DNA from 2 places in the Caulobacter sp. SRI_008 genome. Region 1 is predicted to be linked to the other one. Evidence: riboswitches for the same ligand, from Rfam matches in the RefSeq annotation. Region 1 holds a riboswitch; the other holds the start of a gene.

Evidence for each region. A riboswitch is a leader RNA that binds a small molecule or an ion and turns the genes downstream of it on or off. The one in region 1 is predicted to bind cobalamin.
Region 2: linked by a shared signal. The riboswitch ahead of AC2YHT_RS19500 (TonB-dependent receptor plug domain-containing protein) and the one ahead of metE (5-methyltetrahydropteroyltriglutamate--homocysteine S-methyltransferase) in region 1 are both predicted to bind cobalamin.

Annotation. Positions count from the first base shown of each region.
Region 1 is NZ_JBYCZS010000002.1:31,489-41,566, reverse strand. It holds gene ccmE (cytochrome c maturation protein CcmE) at 1-200, opposite strand, end outside; gene ccmI (c-type cytochrome biogenesis protein CcmI) at 197-1,318, opposite strand; gene AC2YHT_RS02260 (hypothetical protein) at 1,631-2,965, opposite strand; gene AC2YHT_RS02255 (sensor histidine kinase) at 3,139-4,530, opposite strand; gene AC2YHT_RS02250 (response regulator transcription factor) at 4,553-5,230, opposite strand; gene AC2YHT_RS02245 (PepSY domain-containing protein) at 5,357-5,674, opposite strand; cobalamin riboswitch at 5,831-6,045, shown strand; gene metE (5-methyltetrahydropteroyltriglutamate--homocysteine S-methyltransferase) at 6,160-8,493, shown strand; gene AC2YHT_RS02235 (endonuclease domain-containing protein) at 8,660-9,001, shown strand; gene AC2YHT_RS02230 (hypothetical protein) at 9,137-9,370, opposite strand; gene AC2YHT_RS02225 (DnaJ C-terminal domain-containing protein) at 9,494-10,078, opposite strand, start outside.
Region 2 is NZ_JBYCZS010000023.1:75,871-85,948, forward strand. It holds gene AC2YHT_RS19475 (ABC transporter ATP-binding protein) at 1-169, opposite strand, end outside; gene AC2YHT_RS19480 (FecCD family ABC transporter permease) at 166-1,152, opposite strand; gene AC2YHT_RS19485 (ABC transporter substrate-binding protein) at 1,149-1,910, opposite strand; gene cobO (cob(I)yrinic acid a,c-diamide adenosyltransferase) at 1,991-2,596, opposite strand; gene cobD (threonine-phosphate decarboxylase CobD) at 2,593-3,579, opposite strand; gene AC2YHT_RS19500 (TonB-dependent receptor plug domain-containing protein) at 3,579-5,492, opposite strand; cobalamin riboswitch at 5,599-5,799, opposite strand; gene cobU (bifunctional adenosylcobinamide kinase/adenosylcobinamide-phosphate guanylyltransferase) at 5,838-6,353, shown strand; gene AC2YHT_RS19510 (response regulator transcription factor) at 6,485-6,841, shown strand; gene AC2YHT_RS19515 (hypothetical protein) at 6,826-6,966, opposite strand; gene AC2YHT_RS19520 (DUF1190 domain-containing protein) at 7,026-7,670, opposite strand; gene AC2YHT_RS19525 (DUF350 domain-containing protein) at 7,679-8,092, opposite strand; gene AC2YHT_RS19530 (YjfK family protein) at 8,119-8,757, opposite strand; gene AC2YHT_RS19535 (YjfI family protein) at 8,901-9,338, shown strand; gene AC2YHT_RS19540 (PspA/IM30 family protein) at 9,368-10,078, shown strand, end outside.

The sequences.
Region 1 (10,078 bases):
GCCTGGACCAGCCCGCCCAGCTGCACCTTGCGGCCGGCAGGCACGTGGGCCTCGTGGGCCTGGGCCGGGGTGTAGAACAGCGAGATCGAGTCCCGCATGCCGTACAGGGCCAGGCCCGCCGCCAGGGCGGCGACCGGCGCGATCGCCAGCAGGATGGTCAGGCGCCGGCGCGCCTTGCGGGACTTGGGCAGGAAGCTCATCGGGGAACCGAGGTGGCGGCGGGCGCATCGGCGGCCTGGCGCAGGGCGGCCAGCACGCGCGGCTGGTCCTTGAAGCGCTCGGAGGCGGTCTTCAGGGCCGCGTCGCGACGGGCGACGTCGCCCAGCACGCCATAGGCGCGGACCAGCCGCACCCAGCCGTCGGCGTTGTCGGGATCGGCGGCCAGCTTGGCGGCCAGGCTGTCGACCATGCCCTGGATCATCTCGGGGGTGACGCCGCCGTCGGCGGCCGCCTGGGCCGCCTGCGAATTCGGCTCGACCAGCCGGCCGGCCTTGGCCGTGCGGTCGATCTCGCCGGCCAGGATCGCGCGGCGCTCGTCGGCCGGCGGCAGCGAGGCCAGCAGCGCCCGCCAGCCGGCCAGGCCCTCGTCCAGCCTGCCATCGGCGATCAGGGCCTTGGACAGGTGATAGCGGGCGGAAAGGTCGCTCGGGTCGCGCTTCAGCGCTTCGCTGAACGCCATGCGGGCGTCAGGGCCGACCTGGCCGTTGTCGCCGGCCACGAAGGTCTCGCCCAGGGCGGTCCACAGGTCGGCCCGCTGCGGGGCCAGGCGCACGGCGCGGCGCAGGGCCTCGCCGGCCCCGACGGCGTCGCCGCCGGCGATGCGCACCAGGGCGAGGTTGCGATAGAGCTCGGGATCGTTGGGCCGGGTCTTGGCCGCCTGCTCCAGCACAGCGGCGATGCGCGGCGGGTCGAGCATCGACGGGTCGGTCGACTTCCACTCGGCCACCCGGCGGGCGAAAGGCTGGTCGGCCGCGCCTGGCGCGCCCACCAGCACATAGACCACCACGGCCAGCAGGGCGGCGATCGCCGCGACGGCCACCACCGCGCGGCGCGGACCTTTCCCGTCCTGGGGCCAGTCGGCCGCGCCCTGGTCGGCGGCGGCCAGCAGCCGGCGGCCGGCCTCGGCGCGGGCGGCCTTCAGCTCGCTGTCGGCCAGCAGGCCGCGCTCGGCCAGGTCGTCGATCTCGGAAAGCTGCCGGCGATGGACGGCCAGGGCCGGGTCGTCCCCGACGGGCGCGAGCCCGTGCGCTGCGCCCCGCAGCACCAGGGCGGCGGCGGCGGCGGACAGACCCGCGGCGGCGATCCAGAAACCGATCATGGTTCGCTGTTAGCCGCAGATCGATCCGCGCGTCAGTGAAAAAAACACTTAAGGCCCAGATTGCGTCGCGGCGTCCGCCAGGTCCCGGATCAGCGCCCGAGGCGCAATGTCCCACCGCGCCCCCAAAGTCGCCTCCCTCGCCCCTGTGGCGAGGGCCCATGCCGGCGACCGCTCAAACCTCGACCAGCCTCGAAAGGTCTGAGCGGCTGAACGATGGATCCTGGGCACGAGGCCCAGGAAGGCGATCGGAGGGGGTATCCAACCCGCAGATTTCAAACGGCGGATTTCGGCGGTGAAGACTGCCGTCCGCCCCTACGCCGCCATCGCCGCGACGGCCCGGCGGCGGACGATCTCGGCGGTCTTCTCGTCGCGGGTGTGGGCGATGTAGGCGGCCGCGATCTCGAGATAGGCGCGGGCCACCTGCGGGTCGCCGCCCTCGCCGGTGCGGGCCACGTGCAGGCTGTCCTCGATGTACTGGTCCAGCCGCTGGTTCAGCTTCTCCAGCACCTTGGCGCGGGTCGAGCCGTAGCCGGCCTGGGCCGCGCAAGGCCGCAGGTCCTCGACGAAGGCCAGGGCCGAGGCGGCGCGGCGCACCAGGACCGCGTCCGGCGCCTCTTCCAGCTTCGGCACGCCCTTGCCGCCGCCCATCTTGCCCATCATCGAGATCGGCCGCAGCGGCAAGGCCAGGCCCAGCTCCTTGTCGGCGGCGTTCATCCGCGTCTCGGCCGCCTGGGCCGCCGCCTGCTTGAACTTGGCCAGGCGCTTGCCCCACGGGCCGTCCTTGGCCACGTCGACCGCCTGTTCGAACTCGGTCAGCTGGTGGGCGATGCGCTGGGCCGAGGCCGCCGCCGAACGGCCCGAGGCCTCGCCGCCCTCCAGGTCGAAGCCGCGCACGTGCTCGATGCTGGCCTCGATGTCGGCCAGCATCCGCTCGCCGAATTCCTTGACCTCCGACGAGGCCAGGTAGCGGTCGTTGGGACGGTCCATCACCGCCGAGATCACCCGCAGGATCCGCCAGGGCTCGGGCAGGTGCGCCGCCAGCATCTCGAACATCCGCGGACCGGCGTCGTCGCTGATCGCGCAGGCGTCGCGATAGGCCAGGCGCGCGGCCGCCGCGCGCTCGCCGCTCATCCGGCTGACCCACTCCGACAGTCGCGGCAGGGCGTTGCGGACGATCACCGACAGGTCGAGATAGTCGGCCAACTCGTCGGCGTCGCAGATCTGGGCGATCGCTTCGTACTCAGGCCGTTCGGCCGCGCGCAGGCCGCGGGCGGCGATCTTGCACAGCTCGTTGAAGACATCGGGCGCGCCGTTGTCGAGATCCCAGGGATTGCAGCGCGCCGCGCCCTCGGCCACCTGGCGCGGGGCCTCGACCTTCAGCGCCTTCCACAGCAGGGCCAGGGCCCGGCGCGGGAACTGCGGCAGGTCCTCGGCGCGCGGCTGGCACAGCGGCGCGATGGGGGAAAGAATGGTGTTGCGGACGTAGCGATCGGCGGTCTCGTCCTCGACCATGGCCCGCACGGTCGCCAGCGCCCCCTGCCCGCCGGCGTTGGCCAGGGCGAGCTCGAGACTGCGCAGAGCCGCATCGGGCGCGGTCTCGACCAGCGTCCGGATGATCTGCAGTTTGTGCGCGGCGATTGCGGGCATCGATCTCCGCCGGGGACGGGACATGTCCAGGCAGCGTCAACCATGTTGCCAACGAGGTTAAGACTTTCCGAAACCGCTGCTTTTTCAATGACGCAAGGCAAGGCGAAGTGTCGCGGCGCCGAAAGCTCCACCTTGACGACAGCGCGCTATCGCCAGAGTGGCGCGCGGTAGCGTTAACCCTCCGCGCGCGGCAGCGACAGCACCACCCGCAGGCCGCCCAGCGGCGAATCGTCCAGGGTCACCGAGCCGCCATAGGCCCGCGCCAGTTCATCGACGATCGACAGGCCAAGCCCGGTGCCCGGCGTGTGCTCGTCCATCCGCTGGCCGCGCTTCAACGCCTGGGCCCGCTGCTCGGCCGGAATGCCCGGGCCGTCGTCGTCGACGGTCAGCAGCATGCGCCCCTCGCCGTCCGCCTTGGCCTCGGCGCGGATGCGGGCCTTCGACCACTTGCCGGCGTTCTCCATGACGTTGCCGGCCAGTTCCATGAAGTCCTGCCGCTCGCCCTGGAAGCACAGGTCTTCCGGACAGCGCCAGTCGATCTCCACGCCCCGCCCGTCGTTCTTGTCCTGGAAGATCCGCTCCAGGGTCACGGCCAGTTCGTCGAGGATCGGCTCCACCGGCGTGCGCTCGCCGCTGGTCTGCGAACGCGCCGCCGCCCGCGCCCGGCGCAGATGGTGGTCGACCTGCTCGCGCATGGTCTGGGCCTGGCGCTCGACTACCTCGGCCAGCGCGCCGCCCTGCTGGCTGGCCTCGGTCAGCATCACCGACAGCGGCGTCTTCAGGGCGTGGGCCAGGTTGCCGACATGGGTGCGCTGGCGCTCGACGACTTCCTGGTTGTGGGCCAGCAGGCCGTTCAGCTCGCCGGCCAGCGGCTCCAGCTCCTCCGGATAGGGTCCGACCAGCCGCTCGGCCTTGCCGCTGCGCACCCCGGCGATCTCGCGGCGCAGGCGGAAGATCGGCTGCAGGCCGAACCGCACCTGAAAGACGATGGCCACGATCAGGCCCACGCCCAGCAGCAGCAGGGCGAAGGCCGTGATCCGGCCGAAGCGGTCGGCGTCGTCGTCGATCGGGGATCGGTCCTCGGCGGCGATGAACACCACGGGCGCCGGATGCCCCGGCAGCCGCGTCAGGATCGCCGCCGCCCGCAGCGGCTTGTCCTGCGGCCCGCGCATGTCGAAATAGAGGGTCTTGCCCGGATCGGCCGTCAGCCGGTCGATCTGGGCGGTGGACAGCATCAGATCGCTGTCGAACAGCGAGCGCGAGCGCTCGATCGCCGAGAGCCCGCCGCCGCTCTTCTGGGCGAAGATCGCCCAGTAGCGGCCGGAATAGGCCCGGGTGGCGCGGATGTCGGTCAGGAACGGCGCCTTGACCACCCCGTCCTCCACCGTCGAGCCGGCATAGAGGTCGTCGGTCAGCACCGCCAGCGACTGGTCGAAGCGGCGGATGGCCGCGTCGCGGAACTGGGCGGTCAGGAAGGCCCCGGCCGCCAGCAGCACGAACAGCGTCCAGATCGCCGCCAGCAGCACCAGCCGCCGGACGAGCGAGCGCTTGCGGAAGTCGAGCATCAAGCCTCGCCCCCGCGCGCGATCACCCCGCGGTCTCGCCTTCCAGCGGGATCAGGCGGTAGCCGAGGCCGCGCACCGTCTCGATGCGGTCGGCGCCCAGCTTCTTGCGCAGCCGGCCGATGAACACCTCGATGGTGTTGCTGTCGCGGTCGAAGTCCTGGTCGTACAGGTGCTCGACCAGCTCGGTGCGGCCGATCACCCGGCCCTGGTGCATCATCATGTAGTGCAACAGGCGGTATTCCAGCGAGGTCAGGCGCAGCGGCTCGCCGTTGACGCTGGCCCGCGCCGCGCGCGGATCCAGGCGCAGGCCGCCGCAGGTCAGGCTCGGCGCGGCGTGGCCGGCCGAGCGCCGCAGCAGCGCCCGCAGGCGCGCCAGCAGTTCCTCGGTGTGGAAGGGCTTGGTCAGGTAGTCGTCGGCCCCGGCGTCGAAGCCGGCGACCTTCTCGCTCCAGGCGCCGCGGGCGGTCAGGATCAGCACGGGCGTTGCGACATTGCCGCGCCGCCAGCGCTCCAGAACCGACACCCCGTCCACCTTGGGCAAACCGAGGTCCAGGATCACCGCGTCATAGGGCTCGGTCTCGCCCAGGAACTGGGCTTCCTCGCCGTCGGCGGCGTGGTCGACGGCGTAGCCCGCGTCGGAGAGGGCCAGCTTCAGCTGGCGCGACAGGTCGGGATCGTCTTCGACGAGCAGGATGCGCATGTCTCGGGGAACTCCCTAGAGCCTGTCCGGTTCGGACGGTCCCGTCCGAAACGGATAAACAGGCTCGCAATCAAAAGGTAGAGCGCGACGAACGCCGAAATCGCTCATGGTCTCAGCCGTCACGCTCTACCCGCCGCTGAGGATCCGGCCGCTCTCGGCGTCGACGATGAAGTCGATGCGGCGGCCGTCCGTGGTCGCCCAGCGGATGCGGTAGTTGCGACCTTCCAGCCCTGCGTCGAGCAGGCGGCCGGGGGTGCGGCGGGCGATGCTGTCGATGACCGCGCTCAGCGGCACCAGGCGGCCCGACTGCACGCCGCCACGCGCCTGGTCCTGCCGGGCGCGCCAGTCGGCGCCCAGCGAGTCCGGGCCGCGCTGGGCCAGAGCCGCGCCCGGGAGGGCGGCGACGATGGCGGCTGCGGCGAGTATGGCGCGGATCGGCTTCATGTCGTCCGGTTTAGAGGAGCACGGCTGAATGGAGACTGAACGCGGGGTTTATGAACGGTGTGCGACGTCCTGTCACGGGCCAAGCCCCGCTCGACCACAATCTGAAATCACATAAAGATATCTTTATGTCCTTATTGACAACGCCAGCCGACCCAGGCTTGATAAGCGGGTCGTGGTCTGCGGACGTTTTGCGTCCAAAGCTAAGAGGGAAGCCGGTGTGAAACCGGCGCTGCCCCCGCAACTGTAAGCGGCGAGCGGCCGTCCGATACGTGTCACTGATGCGCCGAACTCGACTCGGTGGCGCATCGGGAAGGCCAGGACGGCGGCGTCGACCCGCGAGCCAGGAGACCTGCCTCGACAGATAACGTCCTCCGGCGGGGTGCCCGGTCTGGTCGCTAGCTCCAGGCGCGGGTCGGCCAGCCCGTTCGCGCGCCTATGCCTGCGCCCCGTCCAGCCTCCGTCACCATCGAGACAGAGGCTAAGAAATGACCGTCACCGTCGCCGCCCTCGGCTTTCCCCGCATCGGCCCGCAGCGCCGCCTGAAGACCGCCCTCGAAGCCCACTGGGCCGGCCGCCTCGACGCCGAAGGGCTCCAGACCGAAGCCTCCGCCCTGCGTGCGCTCGCCTGGCGCCGCCAGGCCGATCTCGGCGTCGACCACGTCCCCAGCGGCGACTTCTCGCTCTACGACCACGTGCTCGACACCGCCGTCATGGTCGGCGCGATCCCCGCCGCCTACGGCTGGACCGGCGGCCCGGTCGATCTGCAGCTCTACTTCGCCATGGCGCGCGGGACGCAAGGCGAGCCGGAAACCTGCGGCCACGGCTGTTCGCACCAGACGGCGACCGGCCTGCCGGCGCTCGAGATGACCAAGTGGTTCGACACCAACTACCACTACCTCGCGCCTGAACTGGCCCCCGACCAGGCCTTCACCCTGGCCTCGACCAAGATCATCGACGCCTTCCTCGAGGCCAAGGCGCAAGGCGTCCACACCCGCCCGGTCATCCTCGGCCCCGTCACCTTCCTGAAGCTGGCCAAGACCAAGGACCGCCACTTCCAGCCGCTGTCGCTGCTCAGCGCCCTGCTGCCGGTCTATGCCGAGCTGCTCCAGCGCCTGGCCGCCGCCGGCGCCGACTGGGTGCAGATCGACGAGCCCTGCCTGGCGCTCGACCTCACCGACTTCGAGCGCGCCGAGATCCGCCGCGCCTACGGCGCCCTGACCCACGCCGCCCCGCGCATCAGCATCCTTCTCGCCAGCTATTTCGGGACCTATGGCGACAACCTCGCCACCGCCGCCAACCTGCCGGTCGAAGGCCTGCACCTGGATCTCGTCCGCGCCCCGGGCGACCTCGACGCCGCCCTGGCCCTGGCCCGCGACAGCCTCGTCCTGTCGCTGGGCGTCATCGACGGCCGCAACGTCTGGCGCGCCGACCTTGAGGCCATCCTCGACCGCGTCGAGCCCGTCGTCTCCGCCCGCGGCCCCGACCGCGTGATCCTGGCCCCGTCCTGCTCGCTGCTGCACACCCCGCTCGACCTCTCGATCGAGACCAGCCTCGACCCGCAAATCAGCCAGTGGCTGGCCTTCGCCGTCCAGAAGCTGGAGGAGCTGGCCGTCCTGGCCAAGGCCCTCAACCAGGGCCGCGCCGCCGTCCGCGACCAGCTCGCCGCCTCCAGCGCCGCCGTCGCCTCGCGCAAGACCTCGCCGCTGATCCACGACGTCGCCGTCCAGGCCCGCGCCGCCGCGCTGACCCCGGCCGACGCCGCCCGCGCCACGCCCTTCGCCGAGCGCATCGCCCTGCAGCAGGCCAGGCTCTCCCTGCCGCCCCTGCCGACCACCACCATCGGCTCGTTCCCGCAGACCGCCGCCGTCCGCCAGGCCCGCGCCGCCCACGCCAAGGGCCAGTTGCCCGACGCCGACTACCAGGCCTTCCTGCGCGCCGAGACCGCCCGCGCGGTGGCCTGGCAGCAGGAGATCGGCCTCGACGTGCTGGTCCACGGCGAGTTCGAACGCAACGACATGGTGCAGTATTTCGGCGAGCGCCTGACCGGCTTCACCTTCACCAAGCACGCCTGGGTCCAGTCCTACGGCTCGCGCTGCGTGCGCCCGCCGATCCTCTACGGCGACGTCTCGCGCCCCGCGCCCATGACGGTCGAGTGGTGGGCCTACGCGCAAGGCCTCACCGCCCGCCCGATGAAGGGCATGCTGACCGGCCCGGTCACCATCCTCCAGTGGTCGTTCGTCCGCGACGACATCCCGCGCTCTGAGACCTGCCGCCAGATCGCTCTCGCCGTCCGCGACGAGGTCGTCGACCTCGAAGCCGCCGGCGCGAAGATCATCCAGATCGACGAGGCCGCCCTGCGCGAGGGCCTGCCGCTTCGCCGCGGCGACTGGGACGCCTACCTCGCCTGGGCCGTCGAGGCCTTCCGCATCGCCGCCTCGGGCGTGGAGCCCCAGACCCAGGTCCACACCCACATGTGCTATTCGGAGTTCAACGACATCATCGCCGCCATCGGCGCCATGGACGCCGACGTCATCTCCATCGAGACCGCCCGCTCGAAGATGGAACTGCTCGACGCCTTCGAGGCCTACGCCTACCCGGCCCAGATCGGCCCCGGCGTCTACGACATCCACGCCCCCCGCAGCCCCGCGGCCGCCGAGATGCTCGACTTGCTGGAAAAAGCCGGCCAGCGCCTTTCGTCGTCTCAGCTCTGGGTCAACCCCGACTGCGGCCTGAAGACCCGGCGCTGGGAAGAAGTGGAGCCGGCGCTCGCCAACATGGTCGCGGCGGCGAAAGCGGCGCGGGCAGCGCTCGACGCCTGACCGACAAGGGGCGCGCCAAACCGGTGCGCCCCCAACCAAACCCTCTCTCTTAGAGAGAGGGAGGGGCCCGCCGCGAAGCGGTGGGAGGGTGAGTGGTTTCGCCGCCTACAGGAAAATCCCAATTCCTCTGCTTGAGACCGAGGGAAAGCCGCTCTCATGCTTTTGCATGGACAGGACCGCCTACGCCCGCAGCCTTCGCCAAAGCCAGACCTTGGCGGAGAAGACGCTATGGGCGCTCGTCCGGAACCGCCGCCTCGCCGGCTTCAAGTTCATGCGGCAGATTGCGATCGACCGCTATTTCGCGGACTTCGTCTGCGAGTCGGGCAAGCTAGTCGTGGAGCTCGACGGCGCCGCGCATGACGGTCGTGAGGTCTATGACGACCATCGCACCGATACGCTGGAACGACTGGGATATGTGGTCTTGAGATTCCGCAACGAGCAAGTTCTGGCCGATCCCGGCGGGACAACCAACGACATCCTGGCCGCGCTCCGATCGGCCAGACCGTAACCACTCACCCTCCCACCGCCTGCGGCGGCGGGCCCCTCCCTCTCTCTAAGAGAGAGGGTTTGGTTCGCGATAGATGTCCGCAACGGGCCGAGAGGCCGCCCTTCACCGACGACTGGTGAGAGAAGGCGAGAACGCTCACTCCCACTCGGTCAGCCCCGGCGCGTGCATCCAGGAATGCAGCCGCCCGCCGTGCGCATCCGCCAGCACCAGCGCCTCGCGGAACATCAGCCGCAGGGCGCGGTTGGTCAGGGGTTGCTCGCGCCGCAGGAACAGCATCTCGCGCTCGATATCGGCGCGGGCGATCCGCCAGCCCCGAACCTCCGTCAGCGCCGCGATCACGCCGGCCGGCAGGTCGAGGCGCACCTCCACCGTATGAGGCCGCCGGCGGTCCAGCCCGTGCGACGCACGGAAACACCACAGCAGCGCACGGGGCCGCCAGGCGCGCAGGATGGTCGCGCGCAGGTCCGCGGGATAGCTGTAGCGATCCAGGGCCTACCGCCGCTTCGGCGTATACGGCTTCTGGTCCCGCCAGGCCTGGGCGAACTTCTCCAGGTCCTCGTCGATCGTCTCGGGCAGGGTGACGATGAGCCGGGCGTAGAGGTCGCCGCGCACGCCCTTGGCGTCCGACAGGCCCCGGCCCTTCAGCCGCAGCTTCGAACCGCTGTTGGCGCCCTTGGGCACGGTGACGTTCACCGGGCCGTCGGGCGTCGGGGCCTCGACCTTGCCGCCCAGCACCGCGTCGGGGATCGAGACGGGCAGGTCCATGACCAGGTGCTCGCCTTCCTTGCGGTAGATCGGGTGGGGCTTGACCGCCAGTTCGATCAAGGCGTCGCCCGGACCGCCGCGCCCCGGGCTGCCTTGCCCCTTCAGGCGAAGCGTCTGGCCTTCCTGGGCGCCGGTCGGGATGGTCACGTCGATGGTGCGGCCATCGGAGAAGGCCACGCGCTTCTTGCCGCCCTTGATCGCCTCTTCCAGGTCGATCTCGAGCTTGGCGCGCACGTCCGCGCCCTTGGCCGAGAAGCCGCCGCCGAAACCACCGCCGCCGCCGCCGCCGCGATTGCGGCCCAGGATGTCGCC
Region 2 (10,078 bases), on a different contig from region 1:
GCTTGCGCAGACCCGCCAGGCAGGCCAGCAGGGTCGACTTGCCTGCGCCGTTGGGACCGACCACGGCGGTCACCTCGCCGGGGCGGAACTGCGCGCTGACGCCCTGCAGCACCGGGCGGCCGCCCAGGGCGACGGTAAGGTTCTCGGCGGAAAGCGTGGCTGCGGTCATGCAAGCCTCCGGCGCATGGTGATCAGAAGAGCCAGGAAGAACGGCCCGCCGACGGCGGCGGTGGCCACGCCCAGCCGCATCTCGGCCGCGGACGGGGTCAGGCGCACCATGATGTCGGCCGCCAGCACCAGGGCCGAGCCGGCCAGGGCCGACGGCACGAGCAGGGCGCCTGGCCGGTGTCCGACCAGCGGCCGCACCAGGTGGGGGGCGATCAGGCCGACGAAGCCGATCAGGCCCGTGACGGCCACGCTCGCCCCGGAAGCCACGCCGACGCCGACGGCCAGCAGCACCCGCACCGCCGACAGGTTGACGCCGAGGGCCGCGGCGCCGGTCTCGCCCAGGGTCAGGGCGTCGAGCGAACGGGGCAGGGTCAGCAGCACGGCCAGGCCCGCCACGATCAGCGGCACGGCCAGCCGCACCTCGTCGACGCTGCGGTCGGCCAGGGAGCCAAGCAGCCAGCTAATGATCTCCTGCGCGGCCCAAGGGTTCGGCGCCAGCGACAGAGCCAGCGCCACGCCGGCGCTGGCTACGGTGTTGAGGATCACCCCGGCCAGCAGGAAGGTCACCGTGCCGCCGGTAGTGCCGGCCAGGGCCAGCATCAGTCCCACGCCGATCGCCGCGCCCAGCACCGCGCAGGCCGGCAGCAGCCAGGTCGCGGTGAAGGCCAGGCCCAGATAGAGGCTCATCACCGCCCCCAGCGCCGCCATCGACGACACGCCAAGCACGCCCGGATCGGCCAGCGGGTTGCGGGTGTAGCCCTGCATGGCCGCGCCCGACATGCCCAGCGCCGCGCCGATGGCCACGGCCAGCACGGTGCGCGGCAGGCGCAGTTCGAAGATGATCGCCCAGCGCGGGTCCGAGCGGTCGACCCAGGCGCTCCACGGCGCCCAGACGCGGCCGCTCATCAGCGACAGCCCGAAGAGGACCGCCACGGCCAGCAGCAGGCCGGCGATCAGCAGCCAGGTTCGGCGGTTATGGCTCATGCTCGGGCCTTCAGGGCGTTGCGGCGGGCGGCCGCCAGGGTCGCGGCGGTGTGGATCAGGGTCGGGCCGCCGCAATAGAGCAGCCGCTCGGGGAAGGTCTCGCGGGTCATGCGATGGCTCACCTTGGCGAGGGCTGGGTGGTTGAGCATCCGTTCGGCCCAGGTCGGGGCGTCGGGACGGGCCTGTCCGGCCAGCAGCACCTGCGGCGGATCGGCCAGCAGCCGCTCCAGCGGGACATTGCCCCACTTCTTCAGGCCGTAGCGGCTGGCGACGTTCTTGAAACCGGTGCGGGTCAGCATCTCGTCGACCAGCGTGCCTTCGCCGGCCGCGAAGCCGTTGGGCTGGAAGACCAGGGCCTCCAGCGGCCTGGAGCCCGGCGGCGGGGCGGCGGCTGCCAGGGCCTGGTCGATGCGGGCGATCAGAGCTTCACCGCGCTCGGGATGACCGGCGGCGGCGGCGATGCGGCGGATGTCTTCCTGGTTCTCGGCCCAGCTGTTGGGCACCTTGAAGAGCTCGGCCCGCACGCCCAGCCTCTTGAGAGCCGCGCGGGTGGCCGGCGAGGAGTGGGCCGCGCTCAGCACCACGTCGGGCCTAAGCGCGATCACCTCCTCGGCGCTTTCGTAGGTCATCGGATAGGACTTGGCCCGCTCGGCGATGCTCGATTGCTGCGGATCGCGGGCGTAGTGGCTGAGCGCCGCGATCTGGTCGCGGTCGGCGACTTCGACCAGCACGCCGTCGAGGCAGGGATTGAGCGACACGAGGCGCGGCTTCTTCGGCGCGCCGGCGCCGAGGCCGACGGCAAGGCTAGCCCCCAGAGCGACCCGCCTGCTGAAACCAGTCAAAACTCCACCCCGCGCTGGGCCTTGAAGCCCTGCTCGAACGGATGCTTGACCAGGGTCATCTCGGTGACCAGGTCGGCGATTTCCAGCAGTTGCGGCTTGGCGTTGCGGCCGGTCAGGCAGACGTGCTTGTCGTTGGGACGGGCCTTCAGCGTCTCCACCACCTCGTCGATGTCGAGATAGTCGTAGCGCAGGGCGATGTTGATCTCGTCCAGCAGCACGAAGTCGAGCGTCGGATCGGCGATCATCGCCTTGCTCTCTTCCCACGCGGCCTTGGCCGCGGCCACGTCGCGCTCGCGGTCCTGGGTGTCCCAGGTGAAGCCCTCGCCCATGACGCGGTAGCGCACTTGGTCGGGAAAGCGGCTGAAGAACAGGCGTTCGCCAGTCTTCCACTTGCCCTTGATGAACTGCACCACGCCCACCTGCATGCCCCAGCCCAGCGAGCGGGCGACCATGCCGAAGCCGGCCGAGGACTTGCCCTTGCCGTCGCCGGTGTGGACCAGCAGCAGACCCTTCTCCAGGGTCTTCGATTTCATCAGCTCTTCACGCTCGGCCTTGAGGGCGCGCATCGCCTCGGCGTGCTGCTCGTTGGCGTTGTCGCTCATCGCGGGGTCTCCAGGGCGGCGGCCAGGCGCGCCCAGTCGGCGTCGAATCCAGGCAGGCCAAAGCGTAGCAGGCTCGGGTCGTGATCGAAGGGCCGCGTCAGGATTCCGGCGCGCGCCAGGGTCTCGAAGCGAACGGCTGCGTCGGCCGCGCGGGTCAGGCGGAACAGGCTGGTCCCGCCGACCACCTCGAAACCGGCACCTACCAACAGGGCGTCCAGCCGCGCGGCGTCGTCGGCCAGGCTGGCGCGCGTGGCGTTCGCCCAGGCGGTGTCGGGATAGGCCGCCAGGCCCGCGGCCAGGGCCGGGGCGGAGAGGGGCCATTCGCCCAGAGTCTCGCGCAGGCGCCTGGCGAGCGCCGGCCGGGCGATCACGAAGCCCAACCGCAGTCCGGCCAGACCGTAGAACTTGCCGAACGAGCGCAGCACGATCAGCCGCTCATGGTCCGGCGCGCCGGCGAACGGGGCGACCGACAGCGACGGCTCGCACTCGACGAAGGCCTCGTCGACTACCGCGCCGCGCTGGCCCAGCGCCAGCACCGCCTCGGGCGCCAGGCTGCGGCCGTCGGGATTGTTGGGGTTCACCACGACGCAGAGGTCGGCCTCGTCCGGGTCGGCCACGACCTCGGAACCGACGCGCCGCCAGGCGAGCGGGTGGCTGGAATAGGTGGGAACCGGCAGGCTCACGCGGCCGCGCGGCAGGATCTTGGGCAAGAGACGGATCGCCGTCTCGCTGCCGGGCACGGCGACGACCCGGGCGGGGTCCTCGACACCGAAGGCCTGGGCGGCCACGGCCTCCAGCCGCGCCAGGTCGGCTGGATCGGGCAGGCGGCCCCAGTCCTCGAAGGCCTGGGGCGGAACCGGATAGGGGCGGGGATTGATCCCCGTCGACAGGTCCAGCCACGGCGCGGGCGCATCCGGAAAACGCGCCCGCGCCGCCGCCAGGCGGCCGCCGTGTCCGGAAAGGGACGACGGCGAACCGCTCATCAGAACTTCGCCCGGACGCCGGCGAAGGCGCCGCGGCCCACCGAGCCGTAGCGGTAGATGGTCTCGTATTCCTTGTCGAAGAGGTTTTCGACGCGGCCGAACACCTCGAAGGTGTCGTTCAGCGGATAGGCGGCCCGCAGGTCGAAGAGGGCGTAGCTCTTCAGGCGGCGGGTGTTGGTGGCGTTGTCGTAGCTCTCGCCCACGTACTGCACCGAGACGCCCGTGGTCAGGCCGCTCTTCCAGTCGTAGTCGGCGTTCAGGTTGGCCGTCTCGCCGGCGCGGCGCGGAAGGCGCTTGCCGTTGTTGGTGGCCGAACGGTTAATCGGGTCCATGTTGGTGTAGTTCGCCGTCACCTTCAGCGACGAGGTCACCTCGATGGTGGTCTCCAGCTCCACGCCGCTGGTCTCCGTCTTGGCGAAGTTGGCGTAGCCGCCGTAGTTGGGCGGGGTGTTGTTGGAGACGTAGTCGATCTGGTTGGTGATGTCGCGGTGGAACCAGGTCAGGCCCGCGCGCACGCGGCCGTTCAGCACGCTGTGCTCGACGCCCAGGTCGACGCTTTCCGACTCCTCGGGATTCAGGTTCGCATCGCCGTAGATGCTGTAGAGCTGGTACAGCGACGGGGCCTTGAAGCCCTCGCCGTAGTTGGCGCGGAACACCGTGACGCCGCCGTTGGGCGAATAGGACGCGCCGGCCTGATAGACCGTGGCGTCGCCGAAGGCCGAGTGGTCCTCCCGGCGCACGCCGCCCGTCAGGGTCAGGCCCTCGACCGGCTGGGCGCGCAGGTGCAGGTACAGGCTGTCGGTGCGCGCGGCGTGGCTGTCGGGCGTCGGGTTCGGTTCCCATTCCGATGGCGAGGCGGTGCGGAACCACGAGCGCTCGGTCTCGGCCCCGAAGGTCGCGCGGAGGATCTCGCTGACCTGCCAGGTGCCCTGGTACTCGAAGCGCTTGTTGGTGCCGCGGGCGTCGAAGGTCTTGGGGACCGACGAGCTGGGATCGAAGTTGTCGCGGTCGGTCTGGGTGTAGCCGAAGCCGAGGCGATTTTTCAGCGCGCCGTCGAAGGCGCTCAGGCGCACGCCGGCGTAGCTGACCAGTTCCTTGGTCTTGCCGTATTCGGGGCTGTCGGCGAAGGCGTAGAGCGGGGCGGGGAAGCCGTCGAATTCGTTCTTCGAGGCGGCGTAGGACGTGCGCAGGTCGACGGTGGCCCAGTCGGTGACGTTCAGGTCCAGGCGGCCGCTGACGCCCGCGTTGCGGTAGCCGTCCTTCTCCTTGCCGCCGTACGACTTGCCGAAGGCCGAGACGCCGTCGGTGGTGTAGTAGGCGCCGGCGATCCGCCAGCCGCCCCAGTCGCCGCCGGCGCTGAGCGCGGCGTTGCCGTAGGCGGTGTCGCGCGAGCCGACCTCGGTCGCCAACTGGGTGGTGAGCGGGCCGCTGGGCGTGGCGGTCAGCAGGTTGACGACGCCGCCGATGGCCTGGCTGCCCCACAGGGTCGACTGCGAGCCGCGCAGCACCTCGATGCGGTTGACGTTGCCGGCCAGCAGGGTGGCGAAGTTGTAGCCGCCGCCGGTCGAGGACGGATCGTTCAGCTTGACGCCGTCGATCAGCACCACGGTCTGGTCGGTCTCGGCGCCGCGGATGCGCAGCTGGGTCGTGCCGCCGACGCCGCCGTTGCGAGTGACGGTGACGCCCGGCGTGCGCGACAGCAGGTCGGAGATCACGACGGCCTGGGCCTTCTTCAGGGCCTCGGCGTCGATCACCGTCATGCTGGTCGAGACTTCCGACAGCTTTTCGGGCTCGCGACCGGCGGTGACCACCACCTGATCGACTTCGGCCACGGCCGTATCGGCGAAAGCCAGGCCAGGCAGGGCCAGGGCGGGAACTGCGGCCATCAGGGCCAGCAGGGAAACAGGGCGCATGTCATTCCTCCGTGCGCGACAAGAAGGAGCGTGTTCTCGTGAACACGCCCGGACCGAAGCGTCGCCATGCGGGAAGACCCGATCGTACGGCGCACCCCGGCCGGACGAAGGACGACCGCGACAGGCAGGTCTCCTGGCTCGCGGGTCATCGTTGCTGCGCGTCGCCTTCCCAGCTCTCTTCCGAAGAACAGACCCAGTGGCATGTGACGCGCGAACTCGCCGCTTACAGTTGCGGGGGCAGCCCGGGTTTCACACCCGAGTTCCCTTTTCATCCTCTTTGGGAGGAACCTGTCGCGCCGGCTGGACTATAGGGTGCGCCGCACACCGTCAATCTGGAGTTCCCCGTTGTCACTGACCCTGGTTCTAGGCGGCGCGCGTTCGGGTAAGAGCGCCTTCGCGCAAGGAGCGGCCGAGGCGAGGGCCGCCGCGGTCGGCGTCCGACCGGTCATGATCGTCACCGCCCAGGCCTTCGACGCCGAGATGGAGGCGCGCATCGCCCGCCACCGGGCCGATCGCGGAGAGGCCTGGACCACCCTGGAGGCGCCCTTCGATCTCGTGTCCGCCTTGCGCGGCCTGCCGCCGGGCGGCGTGGCGGTGGTCGACTGCCTGACCCTTTGGTTGACCAATCTCATGCTGGCGGAAAAAGATCTCTCGACCGAAGCGGCAGCGCTGGTCGCGGCGGCTTCGGCCTTCGACGGCGAGCTCTGGCTGGTGTCCAACGAGGTCGGCTGGGGCGTCGTGCCCGACAACGCCTTGGCTCGCAGGTTCCGCGACGAGGCCGGGCGGCTGCATCAGGCCCTGGCGGCCGCCGCCAACGCCGTCGAACTGGTCGTCGCCGGACTAAGCCTGCGGATGAAGTGATTCCCGATGCTCTCGCCCCGATTGCTCAACTTTCGGCGATGCGACGATTGCGCACGCAGACACCGGGCGCGCAGGCATGGTTAAGACCTATTTACACATTCGAGTTCACTTAATTCGACGGGCGGGCTGCCATGCGACGGATCCTCATCGCCGAAGACGACATGCTGCTTGGCGGCGTCTACGAGGTCCTGCTGGAAGAGGCGGGGTTCGAGGTGCTGTGGAGCCGTGACGGCCAGGAAGCGCTGGAAGCCTTCGACGCCTTCGCGCCCGACCTGCTGATCACCGACAACGCCATGCCGCGCATGACCGGCGCCGAGCTGATCCGTTCGCTCGAAGGGCGGGGGACGCCGGTGCTGATGGTCTCGGCCAGCGATCCGAGCGTGCTGCAGGTCGAGCCCGACCAGTGGCTCGAAAAGCCGGTGACGCCGGCTCGCCTGCTGTCGGCCGTGCGCGCCATGCAGCGCGCGGGCGTTCAGGCCGCGGCCTGAAGTCCCACCGCCACGGCGGTCGCGAACAGTCCCAGACCCAGACCCCAGGCGGCGCAGAAGGCCAGGGTGGGGTGGCGCTGCCACCAGCGCGGCTGGGGAACCCCCGTGATGGTCTTGTCGGTCATGCGGTCGCCTCGCGTGGTCGTCGAAGACCCAACGCGAGACGCCCCGCCTTCAGTTCCGTCTAGCCGCCGAAGCCGCGCGAACCGCCGCCGAAGCCGCCGCGCGAAATGACGCTGCTGCGGCTCTGCACGCGGCTCGGCGCCTCGTAGCGCGACGGGGCGTCGAAGCTGTCGGTGCGCACCCGGCTGCGGCCGGTCAGGTAGTCGCGCGACACTGGATAGCCCGAGCCGCTGTAATAGGTGCCGTCGCGGTCGCGATACATCGGCGCGCCGCGATAGCCGCGGTTGCTCATGCCTTCCAGCGCCTGGCCGATGATGAAGCCGGTCAGCAGCGGGGTGAAGAAGCTGCCGCCGCCGTTGGCCTGGCTGCGCGGCACGCACTGGTCGACGCCGTAACGCTCCTCGCAGCTCTGCTGGTCGGAGAACTTCGGCGCGTTCTCGGCGCTGGCCTTCTGGGCCTCGTCATAGGCTGTCTGGCACTGGTCGGCCGTGAAGTCGCCCGAGGCCTTGCACTCGTCGAGATTGGCGAAGCTGGAGGCGTCGACCTTCTTGCCCGAGACGGCCGCGGGGGGATCGCCCCACTGGGTGGCCGAGCCGGGATCGTCGCACGCGACCAGGGTGAAGGCCGAGCCGGCCATCAGGCCCGTCAGCGCGACGGCGCTCGAGCGCTTGCGGCGGCGGGACGGGGCGGGGGAATGGGCGTTCATGTCCGGCCTCACGAGGTCATGCAGGCGGCGTTCAGCAGGCCGACGGCCAGCGAGATCGAGGCCAGGTAGACGCCGGCGGCGACCTCGGCCTTCTCGATCCGGTCGATCAGGTCCTTGAGCACCGTGAACCGCACCAGGGTGAAGGCGGCGATCTGGATGACGGCGGCCAGCAGGGCCCAGGCGGCGAACTCCAGCAGGCTGACGGTGTGGCTGAGCGCGGAAGCCAGCGGCAGCACGTAGCCGACCACGGCGCCGCCCAGGGCGATGGCCGCGGCGACGTTGCCCTCGCGGATCAGCTTGGCCTCGTTGTAGGGCGTCACCGCCTGGTAGACGATCTTGAAGATCACCGTGAACACGCCGGCGGCGACGAAAGCCACCAGGAAGGCCAGGGCGCTTTCGCCGAAGGCTTGGACGTCGAACATCTCTAGTTTCCCCTATGGACCGTGGTTCAGGCGCGGAATTCGCCGACTTCGAGCGGCACGCCGATCATGGTTTCGAACGAGACCTCGCGGTCCTCGGTCTCCATCTCGATGGCCAGCAGCAGTTCGCGCCCCTCGCCCGGCAGGTCGCGGGCGAACAGCATGCAGGTCTGGAAGATCCGCCGGTCCGGGATCCCGTCCCGGTCGTCGTGCAGGTCTTCCCAGAAGGTCACGGGCTCCTGGCTCTCGGCCTCCTCGCCGAACCAGAAGCGGTGGTATTCGGGCAGGCCGGCGGGCGTGAAGGTCCGGGCGCGCAGGCGCTTGCCCCAGGCGTCGCGATCGGCGCGGCTGCCCGGATAGGCGCTGTCCCAGGGGACGAACAGGGTGACGTCGGTCAGGCGCTGGCCCTCGCGGTCGTCGGAGACCGCCTGAAACATCACGTGGTCGTCGGTGTAGAACCGGTGCACGAAGCCGCCGTCCTTCAGGTCCACCAGGCCCTGGGCGGTGATTTCCAGCGTGTCGTGGTCGAGCGGGAACTTGCTGTCGGCGCCGAAGCGCTTCCAGGCCAGAGGGTCCAGCCAGACGGTCCGCCCCAGCGTCACGTTGCGGATGGCGGGCAGGGCCGACTCGGGAGCGGGCTCCTTGCGGCCGAATAAGCGACTGAACATGGCTGGTCCCTGAAAGAACGCTCCCTCATGTACGGCGCCAGCCTGCGCTGTAAAAGGGGCCATGCTCGCTCTCGACGACTGGCCTTCGGTCTCCCATCTTGTATGAAACGGCCAAGATGGCCCGCGAAGAGGATGACGACCCGATGAGTCAGACGCCCTGGACTGTCCGCTCCCTGAAGGCGGCCCTGGACGAAGCGCCCGGCGTGGGCGCCGACGAGCTGAGCGTGCGGGTGCTGGAAGGCTCCGACCCGATCCTGCTGGTCACCATGCACTGGCAGGGCGACCTCGAGATCTATGTCAGCGTCAGCGACCAGCAGATCGCCGCCTCGGCTCTGCTGTGGCCCGTCGACGAGCAGGAAGACCGCCACGCCTTCAATGAATTCCTGCTGAAGGCCCAGAAGCTGGTGCCGCTGTCGAACTTCGGCATCAGCGCCGTCGGCGGCCGCGACTACTACGAGCTGTTCGGCGAGCTTTCGACCACGACCTCGATCGAGGATATCGTCATCGAGCTGCGCACCCTCGCCGAAAACGCCATCGAGGCCGCCTCGGACCTGCGTACTTCGTTCTCCACCGCCGCCTGACCCTAACCGAAATTTCCCGGAGCCCTCCGATGTCCATCTGGCGCAAGCTGTTCACCCTGGGTCGCGCCGGCGCGCACGAAGCCACGTCCGCCGTCGTCGACGCCAACGCCATCCGCATCCTCGACCAGGAGATTCGCGACGCCGACACGGCCCAGGCCAAGGCGCGCGACAACCTGGCCACCCTGGTCGCCCGCCGGCGCATCCAGGAGAACGACGTCAAGAGCCTGCGCGAGCAGGTCGCCAAGTACGAGAACTCGGCCCGCGCCGCCGTCACCAAGGGCGACATGGACCTGGCCCGCCAGGTGGCCCAGCGCATCGCCGACCTCGAAAGCGACATCGCGCTGAAGGAGCCCCAGATCGGCGGCATGCGCGAGGCCGAGGACCAGCTCCACACCGCCATCGCCGCCACCGACCGCCGCATCGACACGCTCAAGCGCGAAGTCGAGGTCGTGAAGGTCAACGAGTCGGTGCAGCGCGCCCAGGCCGCCGTCACCGCCCGCGGCGCGGGCGCCGGCGCGTCCCTCGGCTCGGCCGCCGACAGCCTGGCGCGCATCAAGGAGCGCCAGATGGTCCGCGGCGAGAAGATCAAGGCCGCCGGCGAACTGGAAGACCGCCGCACCGGCGCGGATCTCGACGAGAAGCTGCGCGTGGCCGGCATCCTGCCCGGCCAGTCGTCGGCCGACGACATCCTGGCCCGCCTAGCCCCGGCCGCTCCGCCTCTGCAGATCGAGCAGAAGTCC